DNA from 2 places in the Streptomyces sp. NPDC091282 genome. Region 1 is predicted to be linked to the other one. Evidence: predicted binding sites of a transcription regulator. Region 1 holds the regulator's gene; the other holds the start of a gene.
The links. The regulator HrcA, encoded in region 1, represses chaperone genes, less so after heat shock. The targets are predictions, from matches to a motif close to TTNGCACTCNGNNNNNCNGAGTGCNAA.
Positions count from the first base shown of each region.

Region 2: groL (chaperonin GroEL) is a predicted target of HrcA. The motif match lies at 2,469-2,495, and genes of this name have one in related genera.

Region 1 covers NZ_JBIVUX010000001.1:918,547-924,617, forward strand. The annotation lists gene ACIQOE_RS04185 (VOC family protein) at 1-20, opposite strand, end outside; gene ACIQOE_RS04190 (16S rRNA (uracil(1498)-N(3))-methyltransferase) at 70-816, opposite strand; gene ACIQOE_RS04195 (nitronate monooxygenase) at 813-1,910, opposite strand; gene dnaJ (molecular chaperone DnaJ) at 2,017-3,153, opposite strand; gene hrcA (heat-inducible transcriptional repressor HrcA) at 3,154-4,170, opposite strand; gene ACIQOE_RS04210 (MBL fold metallo-hydrolase) at 4,334-5,056, shown strand; gene ACIQOE_RS04215 (DUF3097 domain-containing protein) at 5,091-5,897, shown strand; gene hemW (radical SAM family heme chaperone HemW) at 5,931-6,071, opposite strand, start outside.
Region 2 covers NZ_JBIVUX010000006.1:45,859-51,929, forward strand. The annotation lists gene thrC (threonine synthase) at 1-1,280, shown strand, start outside; gene ACIQOE_RS27350 (MoaD/ThiS family protein) at 1,328-1,603, shown strand; gene ACIQOE_RS27355 (cold-shock protein) at 2,071-2,277, shown strand; gene groL (chaperonin GroEL) at 2,658-4,280, shown strand; gene ACIQOE_RS27365 (tyrosine-protein phosphatase) at 4,527-5,594, shown strand; gene ACIQOE_RS27370 (NADH:flavin oxidoreductase) at 5,747-6,071, shown strand, end outside.

The DNA.
Region 1 (6,071 bases):
CGGACTTGGGCGAGTTCCACGGCGCGTTCCCCCTGGGGTGTCGTTCGGGTCGGGGTGGTGTCGTACGGGTCAGGACCACCGGCCGGTCCGGCCGAGGAGCAGGGCCGCGGCCGCGGTTCCGGCGGTCGATGTACGCATCACCGTAGGCCCCAGGGTGCAGGCCCTGGCACCCGCCTCCTCGAAGAGCGCCACCTCGTCCCGGGCGACGCCCCCTTCGGGCCCGACGACCAGCACGATCTCGCCGTCGGCGGGCAGCGGCACGGCGGCCAGCGCCTCACTGGCGTGCCCGAAGTCGGAGTGGAGCACGGCGGCCAGGGCGGCGCCCGCCACAAGTGCCGCGACCTGCTTGGTGGTCGCCGCGTCCGCGATCTCCGGGAAGCGCACCCGGCGGGACTGCTTGCCGGCCTCGCGGGCGGTGGCCCGCCACTTCGCCAGGGACTTCAGGCCCCGGTCGCCCTTCCACTGGGTGATGCAGCGGGCGGCCTGCCAGGGCACGATCGTGTCGACGCCCACCTCGGTCATGGTCTCCACGGCGACCTCGCCGCGGTCGCCCTTGGGCAGCGCCTGGACGACGGTGATGCGGGGCCGCGGCGGCGGCTCCTCGTGGAGGGCCAGGCCCGTCACGACGAGCCGGTCCTTGCCCTCGGCGGCCTTGACGACGCCCTCGCCCCACCGTCCGCGTCCGTCGGTGAGGATGACGTCCTCACCGGGCTGGAGCCGTTTCACGGAGACGGCGTGCCGGCCCTCGGGTCCCTCCAGGACGGCCTCTCCGCCGAGGACGGTCAGCGGGTCGGCCACGAACACCGGGGCGGTCACCGCCCGGCCCCCGTGACGCCCGTGCCGCCGGCCCCGGCGGACAACGCTGTCGCCGCGGCGGCGAGTTCGTCCGCGAGGACCTCCACCAGCCGCGCGGCGGGCAGTTCGCGGACCATCCGGTGCCCCTGCCCGGCCCACAGCGCCATGCCCTGCGCGTCCCCGGCCGCGGCGGCGGCCTTGCGCAGCGGCGAGGTGAGGTGGTGGACCTCGGGGTAGGCGGCGGGCGCGTACGGGCCGTGCTCGCGCATGAAGCGGTTGACCAGGCCGCGGGCGGGCCGCCCGGAGAACGCCCGGGTCAGCGCGGTGCGGGTGAACAGCGGGTCGGTCAGCGCCCGCTTGTGCGGTTCGGCGGCGCCGGACTCGGGCGTGGCCAGGAAGGCGGTGCCCAGCTGGGCGGCGCTCGCCCCGGCGGCGAGGACGGCGGCGATCTGGCTGCCGCGCATGATGCCGCCCGCCGCGACGACGGGAAGGGCCACGGTCTCGCGTATCCGGCCGACCAGCGCCAGCAGGCCCGTCCCGGACCCGTCGTTCTCCGGCACGTCCCGGTGGGTGCCCTGGTGGCCGCCCGCCTCCACGCCCTGGGCGATCACCGCGTCGGCGCCGGCCCGTTCGACGGCGAGCGCCTCCTCGGCGGTGGTGGCGGTGACGAGGGTGAGGGTGCCCGCCCGGCGCAGCGCCTGAAGCGCCTCCGGGCTCGGCACGCCGAAGTGGAAGGAGACCACGGGCACCGGGTTGTCGAGGAGGACGGCGAGCTTCGCGTCGTAGCCGTCGTCGCGGCCGCTGTCCGGGTCGCCGAGCTCGGTCTCGTACCAGGCGGCCTCACCGGCCAGCTGGTGCGCGTACACCTCCACCGCGCCGGACTCGGCGTGCTCGGGCTGCGGCATGAACACGTTCACGCCGAAGGGCCGGCCGGTCAGTCCCCGCAGCTGCTTGATCTCCTGGTACATCCCGTCGGCGGTCTTGTACCCGGCGGCCAGGAAGCCGAGGCCGCCCGCCTCGGACACGGCGGCGGCGAGCTGCGGCACGGAGACCCCGCCCGCCATCGGGGCCTGCACGATCGGAAGCGGGAAGAGATCGGTCAGTGCGGAGGACATGACGGCATGTTGTCACGTCCTCCGAACAAGACCGAATCGGGCCGCCCCTTTGGCACATGCCACATATGTCCGGCCCGCGGGGGCGGCGCCCCGGCCCGGCGGCCCGTCAGCGCCCGTTGAACGCGTCCTTGAGACGGCTGAACAGACCCTGCTGGCCGGGCTGGAACTGGCCCGTCGGACGCTCCTCGCCGCGCAGCTTCGCCAGTTCCCGCAGCAGCCGCTCCTGCTCGGGGTCGAGCTTGGTCGGGGTCGTCACCTCGACGTGCACGATCAGGTCGCCGCGGCCGCCGCCGCGCAGGTGCGTGACACCGCGCCCGTGCAGCGGGATCGACTGCCCGGACTGGGTGCCCGGCCGGATGTCGACCTCCTCCAGGCCGTCCAGCGTCTCCAGCGGCACCTTCGTGCCGAGGGACGCCGCCGTCATCGGGATCGTCACCGTGCAGTGCAGGTCGTCGCCGCGCCGCTGGAACGTGGAGTGCGGCAGCTCGTGGATCTCGACGTACAGGTCGCCGGCCGGACCGCCGCCGGGGCCGACCTCGCCCTCGCCGGCGAGCTGGATCCGGGTGCCGTTGTCGACACCCGCGGGGATCTTCACGGTCAGCGTCCGGCGCGAGCGCACCCGGCCGTCGCCGGCGCACTCGGGGCACGGCGTGGGCACGACGGTGCCGAAGCCCTGGCACTGCGGACACGGCCGCGAGGTCATGACCTGGCCCAGGAAGGACCGCGTCACCTGCGACACCTCACCGCGGCCGCGGCACATGTCGCAGGTCTGCGCCGAGGTGCCCGGCGCCGCGCCCTCGCCGTTGCAGGTGTTGCAGACGACGGCCGTGTCGACCTGGATGTCCTTGGTCGTGCCGAAGGCCGCCTCGTCCAGCTCGACCTCGATCCGGATCATGGCGTCCTGGCCGCGGCGGGTGCGCGAGCGCGGACCGCGCTGCGACGCCGTACCGAAGAACGCGTCCATGATGTCCGAGAAGTTCCCGAAGCCGCCGGCCCCGAAGCCGCCCGCGCCCGCGCCGCCGCTCTGCGAGAGCGGATCGCCGCCGAGGTCGTAGACCTGCTTCTTCTGCGGGTCCGAGAGCACCTCGTAGGCGGCGTTGATCTCCTTGAACCGCTCCTGGGTCTTCGGATCCGGGTTGACGTCCGGGTGCAGCTCGCGCGCGAGCCGACGGAAGGCCTTCTTGATCTCTTCCTGCGACGCGTCGCGGCGCACGCCGAGAACGGCGTAGTAGTCCGTGGCCACTTACGACTCCGCCAGGATCTGTCCGACGTACCGTGCCACCGCTCGTACCGCTCCCATCGTTCCCGGGTAATCCATGCGGGTCGGTCCGACCACGCCGAGTTTGGCGAGTGCCTCGCCGCCCGAACCGTAGCCGACCGACACCACGGACGTGGAGTTGAGTCCCTCGTAGGCGTTCTCGTGACCGATGCGTACGGTCATGCCCGAATCCCCCGCCTCGCCCATGAGCTTGAGGAGCACGACGTGCTCCTCCAGCGCCTCCAGGACGGGCCGGATCATGAGGGGAAAGTCATGTCCGAAGCGGGTGAGATTGGCGGTACCGCCGATCATCAGCCGCTCCTCGTTCTCCTCGACGAGCGTCTCCAGCAGGGTGGAGAGCACCGCCGAGACCGTACCGCGGTCCTCGGCCTCGAAGGCTTCCGGCAGATCCTCCACCAGCCGGGGCACGTCCGAGAACCGGCGGCCCGCGACCCGGCTGTTGAGCCGTGCCCGCAGATCCGCCAGCGCGGACTCCCCGAAGGGCGCCGGACAGTCGACCATACGCTGTTCGACCCGTCCGGTGTCGGTGATCAGCACCAGCATCAGCCGGGCCGGCGCGAGCGCCAGCAGTTCCACGTGCCGCACGGTGGACCGCGTCAGCGACGGGTACTGCACGACCGCGACCTGCCGGGTCAGCTGCGCCAGCAGCCGCACCGTCCGCGCCACGACGTCGTCGAGGTCGACGGCGCCGTCGAGGAAGTTCTGGATGGCCCGCCGCTCGGGCGCGGTCATCGGCTTGACACCGGCGAGCTTGTCGACGAACAGCCGGTAGCCCTTGTCGGTCGGGATCCGCCCGGCGCTGGTGTGCGGCTGGGCGATGTACCCCTCGTCCTCCAGGGCGGCCATGTCGTTGCGCACGGTCGCCGGGGAGACGCCGAGGTTGTGCCGCTCGGTCAGCGCCTTCGACCCGACCGGCTCCTCGGTACCGACGTAGTCCTGGACGATGGCGCGCAATACCTGAAGCCTGCGTTCACTCAGCATGCGGCGCCACACCTCCAGAAAGTCGTCCCCGCGGCCTTTCGGGTCTTTCGTCTGGCACTCTGCGATCCCGAGTGCCAGCGTCCCCGGCCCAGTGTACGGCCGTCGGGCACCGACCGGGCAAGGTCGGCCGGGACCCGTTGCGTTCTGCAGCTAGCGTCCCGGTATGACGGTGACTTGGGAAGAGCTGGGCTGGGAGCGGCTGGCCGAGGGGGTCGGCCGGTGCCGGCTGCCGGGCTGGGACTGCACGGCCGGGCTGGTTCTCGGGGCGGGCCGGGCCCTGATGGTGGACGCCGGGTCGAGCCTCGCGGAGGGCGCGCGGTTGCGCGGGCAGGCGCGGCGGCTGGCCGGACGCCGTGTGACCGATCTCGCGCTCACCCATCCCCACTTCGACCACGTCCTCGGCGCCCCGGCGTTCGCGGGCGCCGACGTGTACGCGGCGGCGGGCGTAGAGGCCGTGTTCGGGCACGGCCGCGAGGAGATCCGCCTGGACGCGGTCCGCAACGGCCTGCCGGCCGCCGAGGCCGCCGAGGCGGTGGCCGCGCTGACGGAGCCCGGCCGCGCGGTGCGCGGCGAACGGACCCTGGACCTCGGCACCGGCCGCCGGGCCCTGCTGGCCGCCGTGGGCCCCGGCCACACCCGGCACGACCTCGCGGTCCTCGTCCCCGGCGACCCCGCGGTGGTGTTCTGCGGCGACCTGGTGGAGGAGTCCGGCGAGCCGCAGACCGGACCCGACGCCGTGCCGTCCCGCTGGCCGGTCGCGCTGGACCGCCTGCTGTCCCTGGGCGGCGAGGACGCCCGGTACGTGCCCGGTCACGGAGCGGTGGTGGACGCGGCCTTCGTACGACGCCAGCGCGACGCGCTCGCCGCCCGCTTCGGCGTGTCGTGACCACGCCGCCCCCGCTTCTCCTATCGTCATCCGAATGCGCCAGTACTCCGCCGACCTGACCCCGCCGTGGAAGAAGCCGAAGCCGGTCCCGGAGGTGGCCGCCGAACCCGGCCTGGTCGTCGAGGAACCCGGCACCGGCTTCTGCGGCGCGGTGATCCGCTGCGAGGCGGGCACGGTGACGCTGGAGGACCGCTTCGGCAAACACCGCGTCTTCCCGCTGGAGCCCCGCGGCTTCCTCCTGGAGGGCCGGGTGGTCACCCTCGTGCGCCCCGCCGCTGCCGCCCCCGCGCGCCCCTCCCGCACGGCCTCCGGTTCCGTCGCCGTCCCCGGCGCACGCGCGCGCGTGGCCCGCGCCGGCCGCATCTACGTCGAGGGCCGCCACGACGCGGAACTCGTCGAGAAGGTCTGGGGCGACGACCTGCGCGTGGAGGGCGTGGTCGTGGAGTACCTGGGGGGCGTGGACGACCTGCCGGCGATCGTCGCCGAGTTCGCGCCGGGCCCCGACGCCCGCCTCGGGGTCCTGGTGGACCACCTGGTGCCCGGCACCAAGGAGTGGCGCATCGCCGAGTCGGTCACCAGCGGACACGCCCTGGTGGTCGGCCACCCGTACATCGACGTCTGGGAGGCGGTGAAACCGGCCGCCGTCGGCATCGACGCCTGGCCGCGGGTCCCGCACGGCCAGGACTGGAAGACGGGCGTGTGCCGGGCGCTCGGCTGGCCCTCGGACAACACGGGCGCGGTGTGGCAGGCGATCCTGGCCCGCGTCGGCTCCTACAAGGACCTGGAACCGGAACTGCTGGGCCGGGTGGAGGAACTGATCGACTTCGTGACGGCTCCCTAGGGTCTCCCCCTCGGGGTCCGGACCGCCCGCCTCTCAGTCCACGAGGTCCCGGACCACCGCGTCGGCGAGCAGCCGGCCGCGCAGCGTCAGCACGGCCCGTCCGCCGTCGTACGGGCCCTTCTCCAGCAGCCCGTCCGCCAGCGCGCGCCGGGCCGCCGTCCGCCCCTGCTCCTT
Region 2 (6,071 bases), on a different contig from region 1:
TGCAGACTGCTGCGACCACCACCGACCCCGCGACCGTCGACCTCGGACCCGCCACCGCGCTGAGCTGCCGCGAGTGCGGTCACCGCGTGCCGCTCGGCCCGGTGTTCGCCTGCGAGGAGTGTTTCGGCCCGCTCGAGATCGCGTACGACTTCTCGGCCTACGACACCGAGGAACTGCGCAAGCGCATCGAAGCGGGTCCCGCGAACATCTGGCGCTACGCGCCGCTGCTGCCCGTCCCCGCGGACGTGGCGACCAAGCCGAACATCAACCCGGGCTGGACCAAGCTCGTCCAGGCCGACAACCTGGCCAGGGAGCTGGGCGTCACCGGCGGCCTGTACGTCAAGGACGACTCCGGCAACCCGACGCACTCCTTCAAGGACCGGGTCGTCGCCCAGGCCGTCGAGGCCGCGCGTGCCTTCGGCTACACCACGCTCTCCTGCTCCTCCACCGGCAACCTCGCCGGCGCGGTCGGTGCCGCCGCCGCGCGGGCCGGCTTCCGCTCCTGCGTGTTCATCCCGCACGACCTGGAGCAGGGCAAGATCGTCATGGCCGCGATCTACGGCGGCGAGCTCGTCGGCATCGAGGGCAACTACGACGACGTGAACCGTTTCTGCTCCGAGCTGATCGGCGACTCGGCCGGTGAGGGCTGGGGCTTCGTCAACGTCAACCTGCGGCCCTACTACGCGGAGGGCTCCAAGACCCTGGCGTACGAGATCTGCGAGCAGCTCGGCTGGCGGATCCCGGACCAGCTGGTCGTGCCGATCGCCTCGGGCTCGCAGCTCACGAAGATCGACAAGGGGCTCCAGGAGCTGATCAAGCTCGGGCTGGTCGAGGACCGGCCGTACAAGATCTTCGGTGCGCAGGCCGAGGGGTGCTCGCCGGTGTCGGTGGCGTACAAGGCGGGCCACGACGTGGTCCGGCCGCAGAAGCCGAACACGATCGCCAAGTCCCTCGCCATCGGCAATCCGGCCGACGGGCCCTATGTCCTGGACATCGCGCGCCGCACCGGCGGTGCGGTGGAGGACGTCACCGACGAGCAGGTCGTCGACGCGATCAAGCTGCTCGCGCGGACCGAGGGAATCTTCGCCGAGACCGCCGGCGGGGTGACCGTCGGCGTCACCAGGAAGCTCATCGAGAATGGGCAGATCGATCCGTCGAAGTCGGTCGTCGTACTGAACACGGGTGACGGACTGAAGACGCTGGACGCCGTGGCGGGGACCGGGCTGACGGCGACCATCCGGCCCACTCTCGATTCGTTCCGTGAAGCCGGGCTCGCCTGAGTCAGCCTTATACATTCCAGCGCGTCGCCCCAACCGGAGGTTCACCCGTGAGCGTCACCGTTCGCATCCCCACCATTCTGCGCACCTACACCGGTGGCCAGGCCGAAGTCAGTGCCGAAGGCGGCACCCTCGGCGAGGTCATCTCCGACCTGGAGAAGAACCACACCGGCATCGCCGGCCGTGTTCTCGACGACGAGGGCAAGCTGCGCCGTTTCGTCAACGTGTACGTCAACGACGACGATGTGCGGTTCGAGCAGGGCCTGGAGACGGCCACCCCGGACGGGGCCGGCGTCTCCATCATTCCGGCGGTGGCCGGCGGCTGACCTGCCGTCCCGCTGACAGGCTGATCGAATGACCGAACATTACCTTCGGTAAGGCCGATCACCGAGTGTTCATCCGATTGCCCCCTCCGTGAGAGAAGCGGAGGGGGCAATTCTGTGTGGTTGAGCGCGGTACAGTTGGGGAACGCGATCCCGATCTCCAGGTCGGGAGCCCTGTATTCGATACCGCGAGGCTGCCAAGAAGTAGCCAAAGTGTGCGGGTTCTACGCGGCTTTTGTGGCTTTTATATGGCCCGACTTGCCCTGAATTCAGCCGAATTCTCACTACATTCCGGACCCTTCCCGTCCAGAATTCTCGTCCGATTGACCTGTTGCAGACGGCAGTTGGGCAGATACATTCAGCCGCGGTCGACGCGTTCCGGCGCACGCCCCCAACCATTGGGGAGTGAGGTCTGACCCGGATCCGCGAAGTGTGGATCTGTGCAAGGGCCAGTAATAGGGGAGTTAGGCATGGCTCAGGGCACCGTCAAGTGGTTCAACGCGGAGAAGGGGTACGGCTTCATCGCGGTCGACGGTGGTGCGGATGTTTTCGTCCACTACAGCGCGATCCAGATGGACGGCTACCGCACCCTGGAGGAAGGTCAGCGGGTCGATTTCGAGATCTCGCAGGGCCAGAAGGGGCCGCAGGCGGACATGGTCCGGCTCGCGACCAGCTGAAGCACGCGCCGACTGACAGCGTCGTTCTTCTTTCTTGTCGGAGGGCTCGTATCCCATGGGGAGTCATGGGTTACGAGCCCTTTGGCATGCTCCGGACATCGAGGTGCCGCGCCCCCGGTCCTGCCGGGGCTCCCGCGCCCGCGCGTGACCCCGCCACCACCCCTGAACGAGCCCCCGCTTCGCGAGGGCGCCTTGCACTCTCGATGGGCGAGTGCTAATCATTGGCGTTAGCACTCTGAAGGTGAGAGTGACAAAAATGGACCGGGTCGGTGAGGCCCGCAGGCCGGGTGGGGCAAAGGACCCACGGGTCGGCGAGCCGTCCGTCGCGGGCGCGGGCGCGGTCCGAAGACTCACCCCCAGTCCTGGAGGGACCACTTCACATGGCCAAGATCATCGCGTTCGACGAGGAGGCGCGGCGCGGCCTTGAGCGCGGTATGAACCAGCTCGCCGACGCCGTCAAGGTCACCCTCGGCCCCAAGGGCCGCAACGTCGTCCTTGAGAAGAAGTGGGGCGCCCCCACGATCACCAACGATGGTGTCTCCATCGCCAAGGAGATCGAGCTGGAGGACCCGTACGAGAAGATCGGCGCCGAGCTGGTCAAGGAAGTCGCCAAGAAGACGGACGACGTCGCCGGTGACGGTACGACCACCGCGACCGTGCTCGCCCAGGCCCTGGTCAAGGAAGGCCTGCGCAACGTCGCCGCCGGTGCCAACCCGATGGCCCTGAAGCGCGGTATCGAGAAGGCCGTCGAGGCCGTCTCCGGTGCCCTCCTGGAGCAGGCGAAGGACGTCGAGACCAAGGAGCAGATCGCCTCCACGGCCTCCATCTCCGCCGCCGACACCCAGATCGGCGAGCTCATCGCCGAGGCCATGGACAAGGTCGGCAAGGAAGGCGTCATCACCGTCGAGGAGTCCCAGACCTTCGGTCTGGAGCTGGAGCTCACCGAGGGTATGCGCTTCGACAAGGGCTACATCTCGGCGTACTTCGCCACCGACATGGAGCGTATGGAGGCGTCCCTCGACGACCCGTACATCCTGATCGCCAACTCGAAGATCGGCTCCGTCAAGGACCTGCTCCCGCTGCTGGAGAAGGTCATGCAGTCGGGCAAGCCGCTGCTGATCATCGCCGAGGACGTCGAGGGCGAGGCCCTGTCGACCCTGGTCGTGAACAAGATCCGCGGCACCTTCAAGTCCGTCGCGGTCAAGGCCCCGGGCTTCGGCGACCGCCGCAAGGCGATGCTGAACGACATCGCCATCCTCACCGGCGGCGAGGTCATCTCCGAGGAGGTCGGTCTCAAGCTGGAGAACACGACCCTCGACCTGCTGGGCCGCGCCCGCAAGGTGGTCATCACCAAGGACGAGACCACCATCGTCGACGGCGCCGGCTCCACCGAGCAGGTCCAGGGCCGCGTCAACCAGATCCGCGCCGAGATCGAGCAGTCCGACTCGGACTACGACCGCGAGAAGCTCCAGGAGCGCCTGGCCAAGCTCGCCGGTGGCGTCGCCGTCATCAAGGCCGGTGCCGCGACCGAGGTCGAGCTCAAGGAGCGCAAGCACCGCATCGAGGACGCCGTTCGCAACGCGAAGGCGGCCGTCGAGGAGGGCATCGTCGCCGGTGGTGGCGTGGCCCTGCTCCAGGCCTCCCAGGTGTTCGAGAAGCTGGAGCTCGACGGTGACGAGGCGACCGGCGCCAACGCCGTGAAGCTCGCCCTGGAGGCCCCGCTCAAGCAGATCGCCGTCAACGGTGGTCTCGAGGGTGGCGTCGTCGTGGAGAAGGTCCGCAACCTCCAGGTCGGCCACGGCCTGAACGCCGCGACCGGCGAGTACGTCGACATGATCGCCGAGGGCATCATCGACCCGGCGAAGGTGACCCGTTCCGCGCTGCAGAACGCCGCCTCCATCGCCGCGCTGTTCCTGACCACCGAGGCCGTCATCGCCGACAAGCCGGAGAAGGCCGCCGCGGCCGCTCCGGGCGGCATGCCGGGCGGTGACATGGACTTCTGATCGACCCTGGTCGATCGCTCGTCCTGACCGAGGGCGGCACTCCCTGTTCGCAGGGGGTGCCGCCCTCGGGCGTTTCCGCGTACTCAGGGTTTCCGTGCGCCCGGTGTCTCCGCGCGTCCGGTGTTTCCGCCGCTCGCGGACATGCGTGCATGGCTTGCCGTTGTGGCACAAACTGCCATCCGGTCAGGGTGTGTCGTTGGTGTGGGGTTCATCTGTTCTTCGGTAGGTGCGCACAGCATCCACTCCATGAAGAAGATCGCCCTCGCCGGTGCGGCCCTCGCGCTCACCGCCGCCTCCGCCTCCCTCACCGCCCCGGCCGCCTCCGCCGCCCCGGCCGGACACGCCTCCTCCGGCCACCGCATCCCGTTCACCGCCGCCACCGTGACCGCGGCCGACGACGGCTCGTACCACCTGGTCTGGAGGGCCCCCGGGGTGCGCTCGGTGACGATCCGCGCCGCCGGGCACGTCGTCGCGCGCGGCGGCGCCACCGGCGACGTGACTGTGAAGGGGCTGCGCGCCGCCGACCGGCAGTGGTTCGACTTCGTGCCCGAGCGCGGCGGCTCGCTGCACCTCGCCGACCGGCTGATCAAGCTGGACGGCACGACCAACTTCCGCGACGCGGGCGGGTACCGCACCAGCGACGGCCACTGGGTGAGGATGGGCGAGATCTACCGCTCCGACGCCCTGAACAACCTCACCGCCGCCGACGCCGCCAAGCTCCGGCGCCTCGGCATCCGCGCCGACTACGACCTGCGCACCGCGTCGGAGCGCGCCTCGGCCCCCGACGTCGTCCCGTCCGGCGTGCGCTACCACGTCGCCGACGTACTGGCCGGCTCGGACATGACCACCACCATGCCGACGACGCCGGAAGCCGCCGTCCAGATGATGGTGGACGGCGAGAAGTTCATGGTCAGCGGCGCCACCGCGCGGACCGCGTACCGCTCCGTCCTCGCCGGTGTCGCCGACCGCCACGGGTACGGCGTCCTCTACCACTGCACGGCGGGCAAGGACCGCACCGGCTGGTCCAGCGCCGCGCTGCTCACCGCGCTCGGCGTGCCCCGCGCCACGGTGACCGCGGACTACCTGGCCAGCAACACCTACCGCGCGTCCGCCAACGCGGCGGCCCTGGCCCAGCTGCCCCCGGCCCAGGCCGCGGTCTACAAGCCGCTTCTGGACGTCCGCACCGAGTACCTGAACTCCGGCTTCGACGAGGTCGCGGACACGTACGGCACCTTCGGCGCGTACCTGAAGCGGGGTCTGGGCGTCGACGGCCGGGAACTGCGCGACCTGAAGCGGGAGTTGCTGGTCGGCTAGCCGGGACGGGAACGGCCGGGTGACCTGGGTCACACGGCTTTCCCGCGGGGACGGGAATGGAGGGCTCCGCGGGAGTCGTTGACACCGCATGTGCACTCGATGCGTGTGCACATACCGTCCGGTCAACGACCTGTTCATGAGGAGCCCCCCACGTGACCGTCACCACGCCCTCCGCCTCCCGCGCGGCCGAGATCCTCGCCCGTCCGATCGCCCTGAACGGGTTCACGGTCCCCAACCGGATCGTGATGGCGCCGATGACCCGCCAGTTCAGCCCGGGGGGCGTGCCCGGTGAGGACGTGGTCTCGTACTACTCCCGCCGGGCCGCCGCCGGTGTCGGCCTGATCGTCACCGAGGGCACCTACGTCGGCCACGACTCCGCCGGGCAGAGCACCCGCATCCCGCGGTTCCACGGCGAGGAGCAGCTGGCGGGCTGGGCGAAGGTCGCCGAGGGCGTGCACGCGGCGGGCGGCACCATCG